Regions from separate parts of the Streptomyces sp. NBC_00557 genome, predicted to be linked through region 4. Evidence: riboswitches for the same ligand, from Rfam matches in the RefSeq annotation. Region 4 holds a riboswitch; each other region holds the start of a gene.

Region 1 (2,193 bases), 2.7 Mb from region 4:
GGGCGAGCCGCGGCCCGTGCCGCCGGTGACCGCCGACGACACCGGGCGCGTGGTCATCGTGGACCGGCCCGGTGCCGTCCAGACGCAGCTGCTCATCGGCCGGATCGGGCCCGACCGGCACGACCGGGTGTGGCCCGCCCAGGTGCTCGGCACCTACTGCCTCGGCGGCACCCTCACCTCCCGCCTGGACCGCGTGCTGCGCGAGGAGAAGGGCTACACCTACGGGGTGCGCGCCTTCGGCCAGGTCCTTCGGTCCGCGCCGGACGGCACGGGCGCGTCGATGCTCGCCATCAGCGGCTCCGTGGACACCCCCAACACCGGCCCGGCGCTGGACGACCTGTGGAAGGTGCTGCGCACCCTCGCGGCGGAGGGCCTGACCGACGCCGAGCGGGACGTGGCGGTGCAGAACCTGGTCGGGGTCGCGCCGCTGAAGTACGAGACCGCGGCGGCCGTCGCGAGCACGCTGGCCGACCAGGTCGAGCAGCACCTGCCCGACGACTTCCAGGCGACGCTGTATCAGCGGCTCGCGGCGACGGGCACCGTGGAGGCCACGGCCGCCGTCGTGAACGCCTTCCCGGTGGACCGCCTGGTGACCGTCCTGGTCGGCGACGCGTCGCAGATCAAGGCGCCAGTGGAGGCGCTCGGCATCGGCGAAGTGAGCGTCGTGGCGGCCGAGTAGCGGCCACGCGCGCGTGGGGCTCCGACGGTCTGTGGACCGTCGGAGCCCCACGCTGTTCCACTCGCTTCCTCAGATGCCCGATTTGGGGCGGAGGTTGCCTGTCTGCCCTGTGGGATGCGCTACAAAGACCCGGATCCGTTTGGGATTCGAAAGGGGGTTTTCGTAGCGTCGTCCGGGCTGTCCGCCGGCAGTGCGCCGCACCCGCGGCACCGGACAGCCATCGCCGAGTCCCCGTACGGCGCGAGCCAGGGGAGCCGGGGACCCACGTCCCTGGGGTGAATCGGGCGCCCGCGCGAGCCGCGAGGGAGCCCGTAGGAGACCTTCCTGCTCCGAACCCGTCAGCTAACCCGGTAGGCGAGAGGGAAGGAAAGGACCAGCCACTCCATGGCGTTCATGTGCGCCACCGGGAAGCACCGCAAGCCCGGCCGGGTCAAGCGCACCACCGCTCAGGCGGCCGGCGTCGCTGCCCTCACCACCACCGGTGTCATCGGCACCCTCGCCGCCTCCCCGGCGCTCGCCGCCGAGAACACCGTGGCGCAGACCGGCCTCACCCCGGTCCTCGCCGTCAGCGACGACGTGGCCGAGCACATCGACGCGCAGGCCGCCGCGCAGAAGCGGGCCGCCGAGCAGAAGGCGGCCGAGGAGGCAGCGGCCAGGAAGGCCGCGCAGGAGCGCGAGGCCCGGGAGCGCGCGGCGCGCGAGGCCGAGCGCAAGCGCCTGCTGAACACCTTCGTCGCCCCGATCGCGAACTCCTACGTCTCCACCGGCTACAAGGCCAGCAGCTCCCTGTGGTCCTCCGGCTCGCACACCGGCATCGACTTCCACGCGGCGAGCGGCACGCCCGTCCACGCGGTCGGCGCCGGCACCGTCGTCTCCACCGGCTGGGGCGGCGCGTACGGCAACCAGATCGTGATCAGGGTGGCCGACGGCATGTACACCCAGTACGGCCACCTGTCGTCCATCGGCGTCTCCGTGGGCCAGCGCGTCGTCCCGGGCCAGCAGATCGGCCTGTCCGGCGCGACCGGCAACACCACCGGCCCGCACCTGCACTTCGAGGCCCGTACGACCCCGGACTACGGCTCCGACGTCGACCCCGTCGCCTACCTCCGCAAGCACGGCGTGAACGTCTGACACCGCGGCGCGCGGCGCACGAGGCCCCGGCTCACCGAGCCGGGGCTTTCGCCGTTTTCCCGCCGGCTCCCTCCGGTGGCGCTGACCAAAAAATATCCCATGCTTCCGGCCTGCCGTCGGAAATTCCGGCTCCTTGGAATAGAGTCACGGAACAGGCGTCCATCGTCGGCGTTTCACGGGGATTAAGGTGGAGGTCGGTCATGCGTATTCCGGCGCATTCGGTGTGCACGGCGATCCGGGACGACATCATCGCCGGCGTCCACGAGCGCGGCGGCCGCCTCACCGAGGAAGTCCTGGCCCGCCGCTACGGCGTCTCGCGCGTCCCCGTCCGGGAGGCCCTGCGCACCCTGGAGGCCGAGGGGTTCGTGGTGACGCGCCGGCAC
Region 2 (2,193 bases), 1.4 Mb from region 4:
GGGGCGCGGGATCGCCATGGCCAACGCGCATCCCGAACTCAAGGCGGTGGCGGACGAGATCACCCTGTCGAACGAGGACGACGGCGTCGCCGTCGCCCTCGAACGACTGTTTCCGGTCCGCTGACCCTCGCGCACCGGACGGACCGGCCGCCGGCACATCGGTACTCGGCCGCCCGGCGAAGGCCGCGCGCGGCCCGCGTGTGCGCGTGTACGCGCGCACGCGCACGCGTGCCGGATGCCCGGCGGCCGCCCGGTACACCCCCGTCCGTCAGGTGCGGGGAACGTGCCGGGCGGCCGGGGTCGGAGCGGCCGCGGCGCCGGCGGCGGCCGGAGTCGCTGGACCGTTCAGGGGCGGGCCCGTGGAGGCGCAGGGGCCCTCAGGGAGTGGGCTGTGGAGGTGTGTGGAGGGCCGTCAGTAGGCGCTGTTGACGTTGTCGATGGACCCGTAGCGGGCGGCGGCGTAGTTGCAGGCCGCGGTGATGTTGGCGACGGGGTCGTACGGGCTGAAGGAGGTGCCGGCCACGTGGTACGCCTTGAACGTGGGATCGATCACCTGGAGCAGGCCCTTGGACGGGATGCCCGCGGCGGCGTTGGAGTCCCACAGGTTGACGGCGTTCGGGTTGCCGGAGGACTCCCGCATGATGTTGCGGTAAATGCCGTCGTAGGTGCCGGGGATGCCCTTCTGGGACATGATCGCGAGCGACTGGCGGATCCAGCCGTCCAGGTTGTTCCGGTACCCGCCGGGGGTGGCGGGGGTCGTGGTGCCGCTGGTGGTGGCCGCGGAGGCGCTGGTGGCGCCGATGAGCGGCAGGGCGAGTACGGCGGCGCCGGTGCCGGCGGCGGCGAGGACGCGGGCGAGGCGGCTGTTGCGGGGTCGGCGGTGCCGAGCGGCTGCAGGCATGGGGACGTTCCTCTCCGACGCCTGCGAGGTGAGCTGTCGGGTTCGGGCGGGGAGGTGCCCGGCCGTGCCCAAAGGAGACACGGCTTCACCCCTAGCCGTACCGGTGCGGTGCCGACCGGTCCGGCGACTTACCTGGGTCCCCCGCTCCTGCCGTACGAATGGTCCGTGGATGGGTGAGCGGGCGGCGGCAGGATTCGGCGTCCGCCCGACGGCCGGGAAGGTATGCGAGAGCACACGCCGGGAACAAGTGTCTGCGTCACATAATGCCCCATTTGGCCTTGATCGATGCCGTGTGGGGTACTTGATCCTTTGCGGTTGCCAAGTCTCAACTCGCCGCCCGGGCAAAGAGGGAGAGGGGTGCGGCGGGTTCCCGCCTGTGAGGCGGCGCGTGACCCAACTCACGAAATAACAAAGTATTCCAAATCCGACATGAGGGATTTGCGTGGATCGGCTGAGTGGCGGAACCCGTGGCATGGTGCCCGTCGTTGTCGTGGTGATCGCGATGTCTGCCGATGCCGTAGGTGATCGCGGCGGCATGGAGGAGGGTGCACGGGGAGGCTCCGCCCGCCTGTCGTTCGCGACAAAGCGGGTGGGTTCCTGTTAAGTCGATGAATGTACGTTTTTACCACTTGATCGAAAACATACCGGTCATGGCCCGGTAGCACCCGGGCTGGACCGGTGGGCGCTATCGGTGATCGAACAGGGACCGGATACGCTGACTTGAGTGATGGCAGCGACCTATCGACAAACCGTGTAATCGCCAGTAGACACCAGCAGACAGGAGACCCCTCGTGACCGTCGTCGGGCCGTTCGGGCTGAGCGTGCGGGACCAGGCTCTGGAAGCCGATGTCCAGGCCGGATTGGCGGCTGTCGAGGAAGGCTTGCTCGAGGCCACCAAGAGCGAGGTCCCGTTCATCACGGAGGCAGCGCAGCACCTCGTACGGGCCGGCGGGAAGCGGTTCCGGCCGCTGCTCGTGATGCTCGCGGCCCAGTTCGGCGACCCCTACGCGCCGGGCGTCGTGCCGTCGGCCGTGGTCGTGGAGCTGACCCACCTGGCCACGCTGTACCACGACGACGTCATGGACGAGGCGGCCGTGCGACGCGGCGTGGACAGCGCCAACACCCGCTGGGGCAACTCCGTCGCGGTCCTCACCGGCGACTTCCTCTTCGCCCGCGCCTCCCAGATCCTCGCCGACCTCGGCCCCGAGGCGGTCCGGGTGCAGGCCCTCGCGTTCGAACGGCTGGTCACCGGCCAGATCCTGGAGACCGCCGGTCCCTCCGACGGCCGCGAC
Region 3 (2,193 bases), 1.6 Mb from region 4:
CGTCGTGCTCGCCCGTACCCACCAGCTCGCGGACGAGGGCGTACTGGGCGTGGTTGGTGTCCTGGTACTCGTCGACCAGGACATGGCGGAAGCGGCGGCGGTAGTGCTCGGCCACGTCCGGGAAGGCGCGCAGCAGGTTGACCGTCGTCATGATCAGGTCGTCGAAGTCGAGCGCGTTCGCCTCGCGCAGCCGCGACTGGTAGAGCGCGTAGGCCTGGGCGAGGGTCTTCTCGAAGCCGTCGGTGGCCTGGGCGGCGAAGTCCTCCTCGTCGATCAGCTCGTTCTTCAGGTTGCTGATCTTCGCGCTGAACGACTTCGGCGGGAAGCGCTTGGGGTCGAGGTCCAGGTCGCGGCAGACCAGGGCCATCAGGCGCTTGCTGTCAGCGGCGTCGTAGATGGAGAAGCTGGAGGTGAAGCCGAGCTTCTTGCTCTCGCGGCGCAGGATGCGCACGCAGGCGCTGTGGAAGGTCATCACCCACATCGCGTTCGCGCGCGGGCCGACGAGCTGCTCGACGCGCTCCTTCATCTCGCCCGCGGCCTTGTTGGTGAAGGTGATCGCGAGGATCTGGCCCGGGTGCACGTGCCGCTCGGCGAGCAGGTAGGCGATGCGGTGGGTCAGGACGCGGGTCTTGCCGGAGCCGGCGCCGGCGACGATGAGCAGCGGGGAGCCGGAGTGCACGACGGCGGCGCGCTGGTTGTCGTTCAGCCCCTCCAGCAGGGCCGCCGAGTCGAGGGCGGGGCGCGGGGCGCCGTCGCGGTAGTGGGTGTCCCGGTCCGGCGGCGCGTCGAACTTCCCGCCGAACAGATCGTCCGGAACCGGCTCCGGAGCGTGATCGTCCTCGGGCGGCGGCGGGGGCTCCTCCTCGTGCCCGCGAGGGGCCTGGAGGTCCGCCAGGAAGCTGTCGTCAAAGAGGCTGCTCATCGCTCTACGAGTCTAGGGCGCGCCACCGACAACTGGTCGCCGTCCCGTAAAGACGACGGTCACAGGCGGTACGACATGTCCCTCACGCTGCGGAATCACCCGATGACGGGGCGGCGATCCCGGCGGCGGATCACAAAAATGTATCGGACATATCACGCACCAACCTTCACAGTAGTCACACGAGTTGGCTAGGTTGCCGTCAGGCCGCGTGCGCGGCCTCCGCCGAGTCCGGCGCGCCCCTCGGCGCGCGGAGCCGGGGACCCAACCGATCCCGGGGTGAATCGGCCGACTCCCGAGGGGACGACGCCGTAGGGCAACCCTTCCGAACCACCGCCCGAACCCGACAGCTAACCCGGTAGGCGGCCCATTGGAAGGAGTCGCCTCCCTTGGCGTCGCACCGCAAGCCGCGCCCCGGCGGGACCTCTGGCGCGGGCCTCCGCACCCCCGCCCTCGCCACCGCCGCCCTCACCTCCATGGCCGTGTTCTCGCAGACCGCCGAGGCCGCCCCGAGAACCGATCACGCCAAGCCCAGCCTGGAGGAGGTCGAGAAGAAGGTCGACGACCTCTACCGCCAGGCGGAGTCGGCGACCGAGAAGTACAACGCGGCCAAGGAGCGGACCGGCAGGCAGCGGGGACGCGTCGACGCCCTGCGCGACGAGCTCGCCCGGCGCACCGAGCGCCTCAACAAGGCACGCGAGGAGCTGGGTTCCTTCGCCGCCGCCCAGTACCGCACCGGCGCCGCCGCTCCCGGCACGGCCACCTTCCTGCTCGCGAACGACCCGCAGGACTACTTCGACCAGAGCCAGCTGATGAACCGGCTGACCTCACGGGAGAAGCGCGCGGTCGACGCCTACATCGGCGAGCAGGCCGCGACCATGAAGGAGCGGCGGCAGGCCTCCGACAGCCTGCGCACGCTGGACGCGTCACAGCGCGATCTGCGCACCGCCAAGGCCACCGTGCAGCGGAAACTGGCCTCCGCGCGCGAGCTGCTGGCCACGCTGACGGCCCAGGAGAAGGCCCGGCTGGCCGCCATCGAGCGGGAGAAGCAGCAGGAGGCGGCCCGCAGGGCGGCGGAGCTGGCGAAGCAGCAGGCGGCCCGGCAGCAGGCCGACTCGTCCTCGTCCACGGCGTCCGCCTCCGGCTCGGCGGGGTCCACGGCGTCCAGCTCGTACGACACGAAGGCCGAGAAGGCGTTGGCCTTCGCCCGCGCGCAGCTCGGCAAGCCCTATGTGTGGGGCGCCACCGGCCCGGACTCCTACGACTGCTCGGGC
Region 4 (2,193 bases):
GCCAGCCGCAACCAGCAGATCGCCGTCGCCGAGAAGATCCTCGCCGACCAGGGCACCGCGCCGTGGGCCATGTGCGCGCTGACCGCCGGGCTGACCTCCCACTCCGGTTCGCTCGACGTCGACACGGGCGTCGGCGGCTCCGGTGGCAGCGGCGGTTCGGACGGCGCCTCCGGCTCGGCGGACGGCTCCAGTTCGTCCGGTCTGCCTGATTCGTCCTCCAATGGCTCCGGTTCGGGCCGGGCGTCCGGCTCCGACTCCTCCGGCTCCGGCACCTCCAGCCCCTCCCCGGACGCGAGCAGCACGCCCGCCCCGGGCGACGCCACCGGCACCCCGGGCACGGCCGACTCCACCGGAGCCGGCACCCCCAAGTCGGACAAATCTCATGAGTCCGGCGCACAGGACACCGGAAGTTCGCGGGGGAGTGCCGGTCCCTCCAGCGACACGCCGGGTGCCGACATGCCGGACAATTACCAGCAGAGTGCCGGTTCTTGGAGCCTGGTCGACACCGGAGCGCTCAGCAGTGGCGGACGTCACCGTGGCGCAAGTGCGGACGAAAGTGTGACAAACGGTCAGAAGTCCTCGTCGTCCGGCCGTCACGCCGGCCGCGGGCCGGACACGTACACCGTCCGCGAGGGCGACACCCTCGCCTCCATCGCCGACTCGCTCGGCGTCGACGGCGGCTGGCGCGCGCTCTATGAGAGCAACAAGAAGGTCATCGGCGCCGACCCCGACGACATCGCCGCCGGTCAGACCCTGAAAACCGACGGATAAAACGGCGCTGGCCAGGGCTAGTTGACGCCCCACTTGATCACGCAATGTCCGATTTGGAGAAAGTGTGGGATGAGTCTCAGAAGCCCTGATCGTCTTTGAAATTCGGCCGACGGCGTGTCTACGGTCAGGACCGCTCGTCACCACGAGCCCCGGCAGTCGCAACGCCGAATCCTGCCAGCGGTTGCCCGGGAACAGTCGTCGCGTCAAGCGCCGTAGGCAGGAGCGGGGGACCCAAGGTAAGTGCCGCGCCGAGCAGTTGCTGCCCGGCCGGCTAGGGGTGAAGCCGCACCTCGCGCAAGCGGGAGTGCGGCCGGGCAACTCAACCGGCCCGAACCCGACAGCTCACCTCGCAGGCGTCGGTGAGGGGATCGATCCATGCTGTTTTCCGCCAAGGGCAAGCACCGCCGCCCGTCCAAGGCCGTCCGTGCCGTCGCGCTCGCCGGTGTCACCGGCGCCGCCGTCGCCGCCCCGCTGATGGCCGCGGGCAACGCCTCCGCCGCCACCGCCTCCCAGTGGGACGCCGTCGCCCAGTGCGAGTCCGGTGGGAACTGGTCCATCAACACGGGCAACGGCTTCTACGGCGGCCTGCAGTTCACCAACTCCACCTGGGCCGCTTACGGCGGCACCGCCTACGCCCCGCGCGCCGACCTGGCCACCAAGGCCCAGCAGATCGCCGTCGCCGAGAAGGTCCTCGCGGGCCAGGGCAAGGGCGCCTGGCCGGTCTGCGGCACCGGCCTGAGCAGCACGCCGTACAACGGCTCCGCCCCCGCCGCCTCCACGAAGTCGTCGTCGAGCGGCACCGTCACCCGCTCCACCGGCAAGCAGGCCGCCACCCGCTCCACCACGCGCACGGCCCCGTCGGCGAGCAAGACCGTCACCACCCCGACCGGCGCCAAGGTCAAGAAGGGTGACGGCGAGTACAAGGTGGTCAAGGGCGACACCCTCAGCTCCATCGCCGCGAAGCACGGCGTGCAGGGCGGCTGGCAGAAGCTGTTCCAGCTGAACAAGGACATCGTCAAGAACGCCGACCTGATCTACCCGGGCCAGCAGCTGCACCTCAAGTGACGGCCGGCGCCTGACGCCCGGCTCCGATCCGGCCCACAGCGCCCTCACAGCCGCCGCCCCCCAACGGGAGGCCTCGTGAGGGCCACCCCCCGTCCCCACGGGCTCCCCGCCCCGGCGCGTGTTCCCCCGTACGCGCCGGGGCGGGGCTTTTCTTTGCCCGGCCGTCTTCTGGTGTTCCCTCGCACCCCCCTTTGTTCCGGCGGTGAACAATAGGTACCGTCTGCGTGTCCCTCCCGTCCACGGGACGGTCGGTCGGTGGCCGGCGCCCCGGGGACGGTTAGGCTCTAGTCGCACGGCGCGGCCGCAAGGCACACGCCCCGCACTTCCAGCGTCACATCCCAAGAAGGAGATGCTCGT

The links. A riboswitch is a leader RNA that binds a small molecule or an ion and turns the genes downstream of it on or off. The one in region 4 is predicted to bind cyclic di-AMP.
Region 1: it holds a riboswitch for cyclic di-AMP, as region 4 does, so the genes downstream of both, OG956_RS08670 (M23 family metallopeptidase) here and OG956_RS21035 (transglycosylase family protein) in region 4, are expected to answer to the same signal.
Region 2: it holds a riboswitch for cyclic di-AMP, as region 4 does, so the genes downstream of both, OG956_RS14520 (transglycosylase SLT domain-containing protein) here and OG956_RS21035 (transglycosylase family protein) in region 4, are expected to answer to the same signal.
Region 3: it holds a riboswitch for cyclic di-AMP, as region 4 does, so the genes downstream of both, OG956_RS13640 (C40 family peptidase) here and OG956_RS21035 (transglycosylase family protein) in region 4, are expected to answer to the same signal.

What each region holds. Positions count from the first base shown of each region.
Region 1 covers NZ_CP107796.1:2,129,220-2,131,412, reverse strand. The annotation lists gene OG956_RS08675 (M16 family metallopeptidase) at 1-679, shown strand, start outside; cyclic di-AMP (ydaO/yuaA leader) riboswitch at 891-1,051, shown strand; gene OG956_RS08670 (M23 family metallopeptidase) at 1,064-1,810, shown strand; gene OG956_RS08665 (GntR family transcriptional regulator) at 2,011-2,193, shown strand, end outside.
Region 2 covers NZ_CP107796.1:3,423,253-3,425,445, reverse strand. The annotation lists gene OG956_RS14525 (HAD family hydrolase) at 1-124, shown strand, start outside; gene OG956_RS14520 (transglycosylase SLT domain-containing protein) at 413-901, opposite strand; cyclic di-AMP (ydaO/yuaA leader) riboswitch at 905-1,076, opposite strand; gene OG956_RS14515 (polyprenyl synthetase family protein) at 1,693-2,193, shown strand, end outside.
Region 3 covers NZ_CP107796.1:3,247,675-3,249,867, forward strand. The annotation lists gene pcrA (DNA helicase PcrA) at 1-922, opposite strand, end outside; cyclic di-AMP (ydaO/yuaA leader) riboswitch at 1,133-1,301, shown strand; gene OG956_RS13640 (C40 family peptidase) at 1,309-2,193, shown strand, end outside.
Region 4 covers NZ_CP107796.1:4,826,865-4,829,057, forward strand. The annotation lists gene OG956_RS21030 (transglycosylase family protein) at 1-771, shown strand, start outside; cyclic di-AMP (ydaO/yuaA leader) riboswitch at 970-1,142, shown strand; gene OG956_RS21035 (transglycosylase family protein) at 1,147-1,836, shown strand; gene eno (phosphopyruvate hydratase) at 2,192-2,193, shown strand, end outside.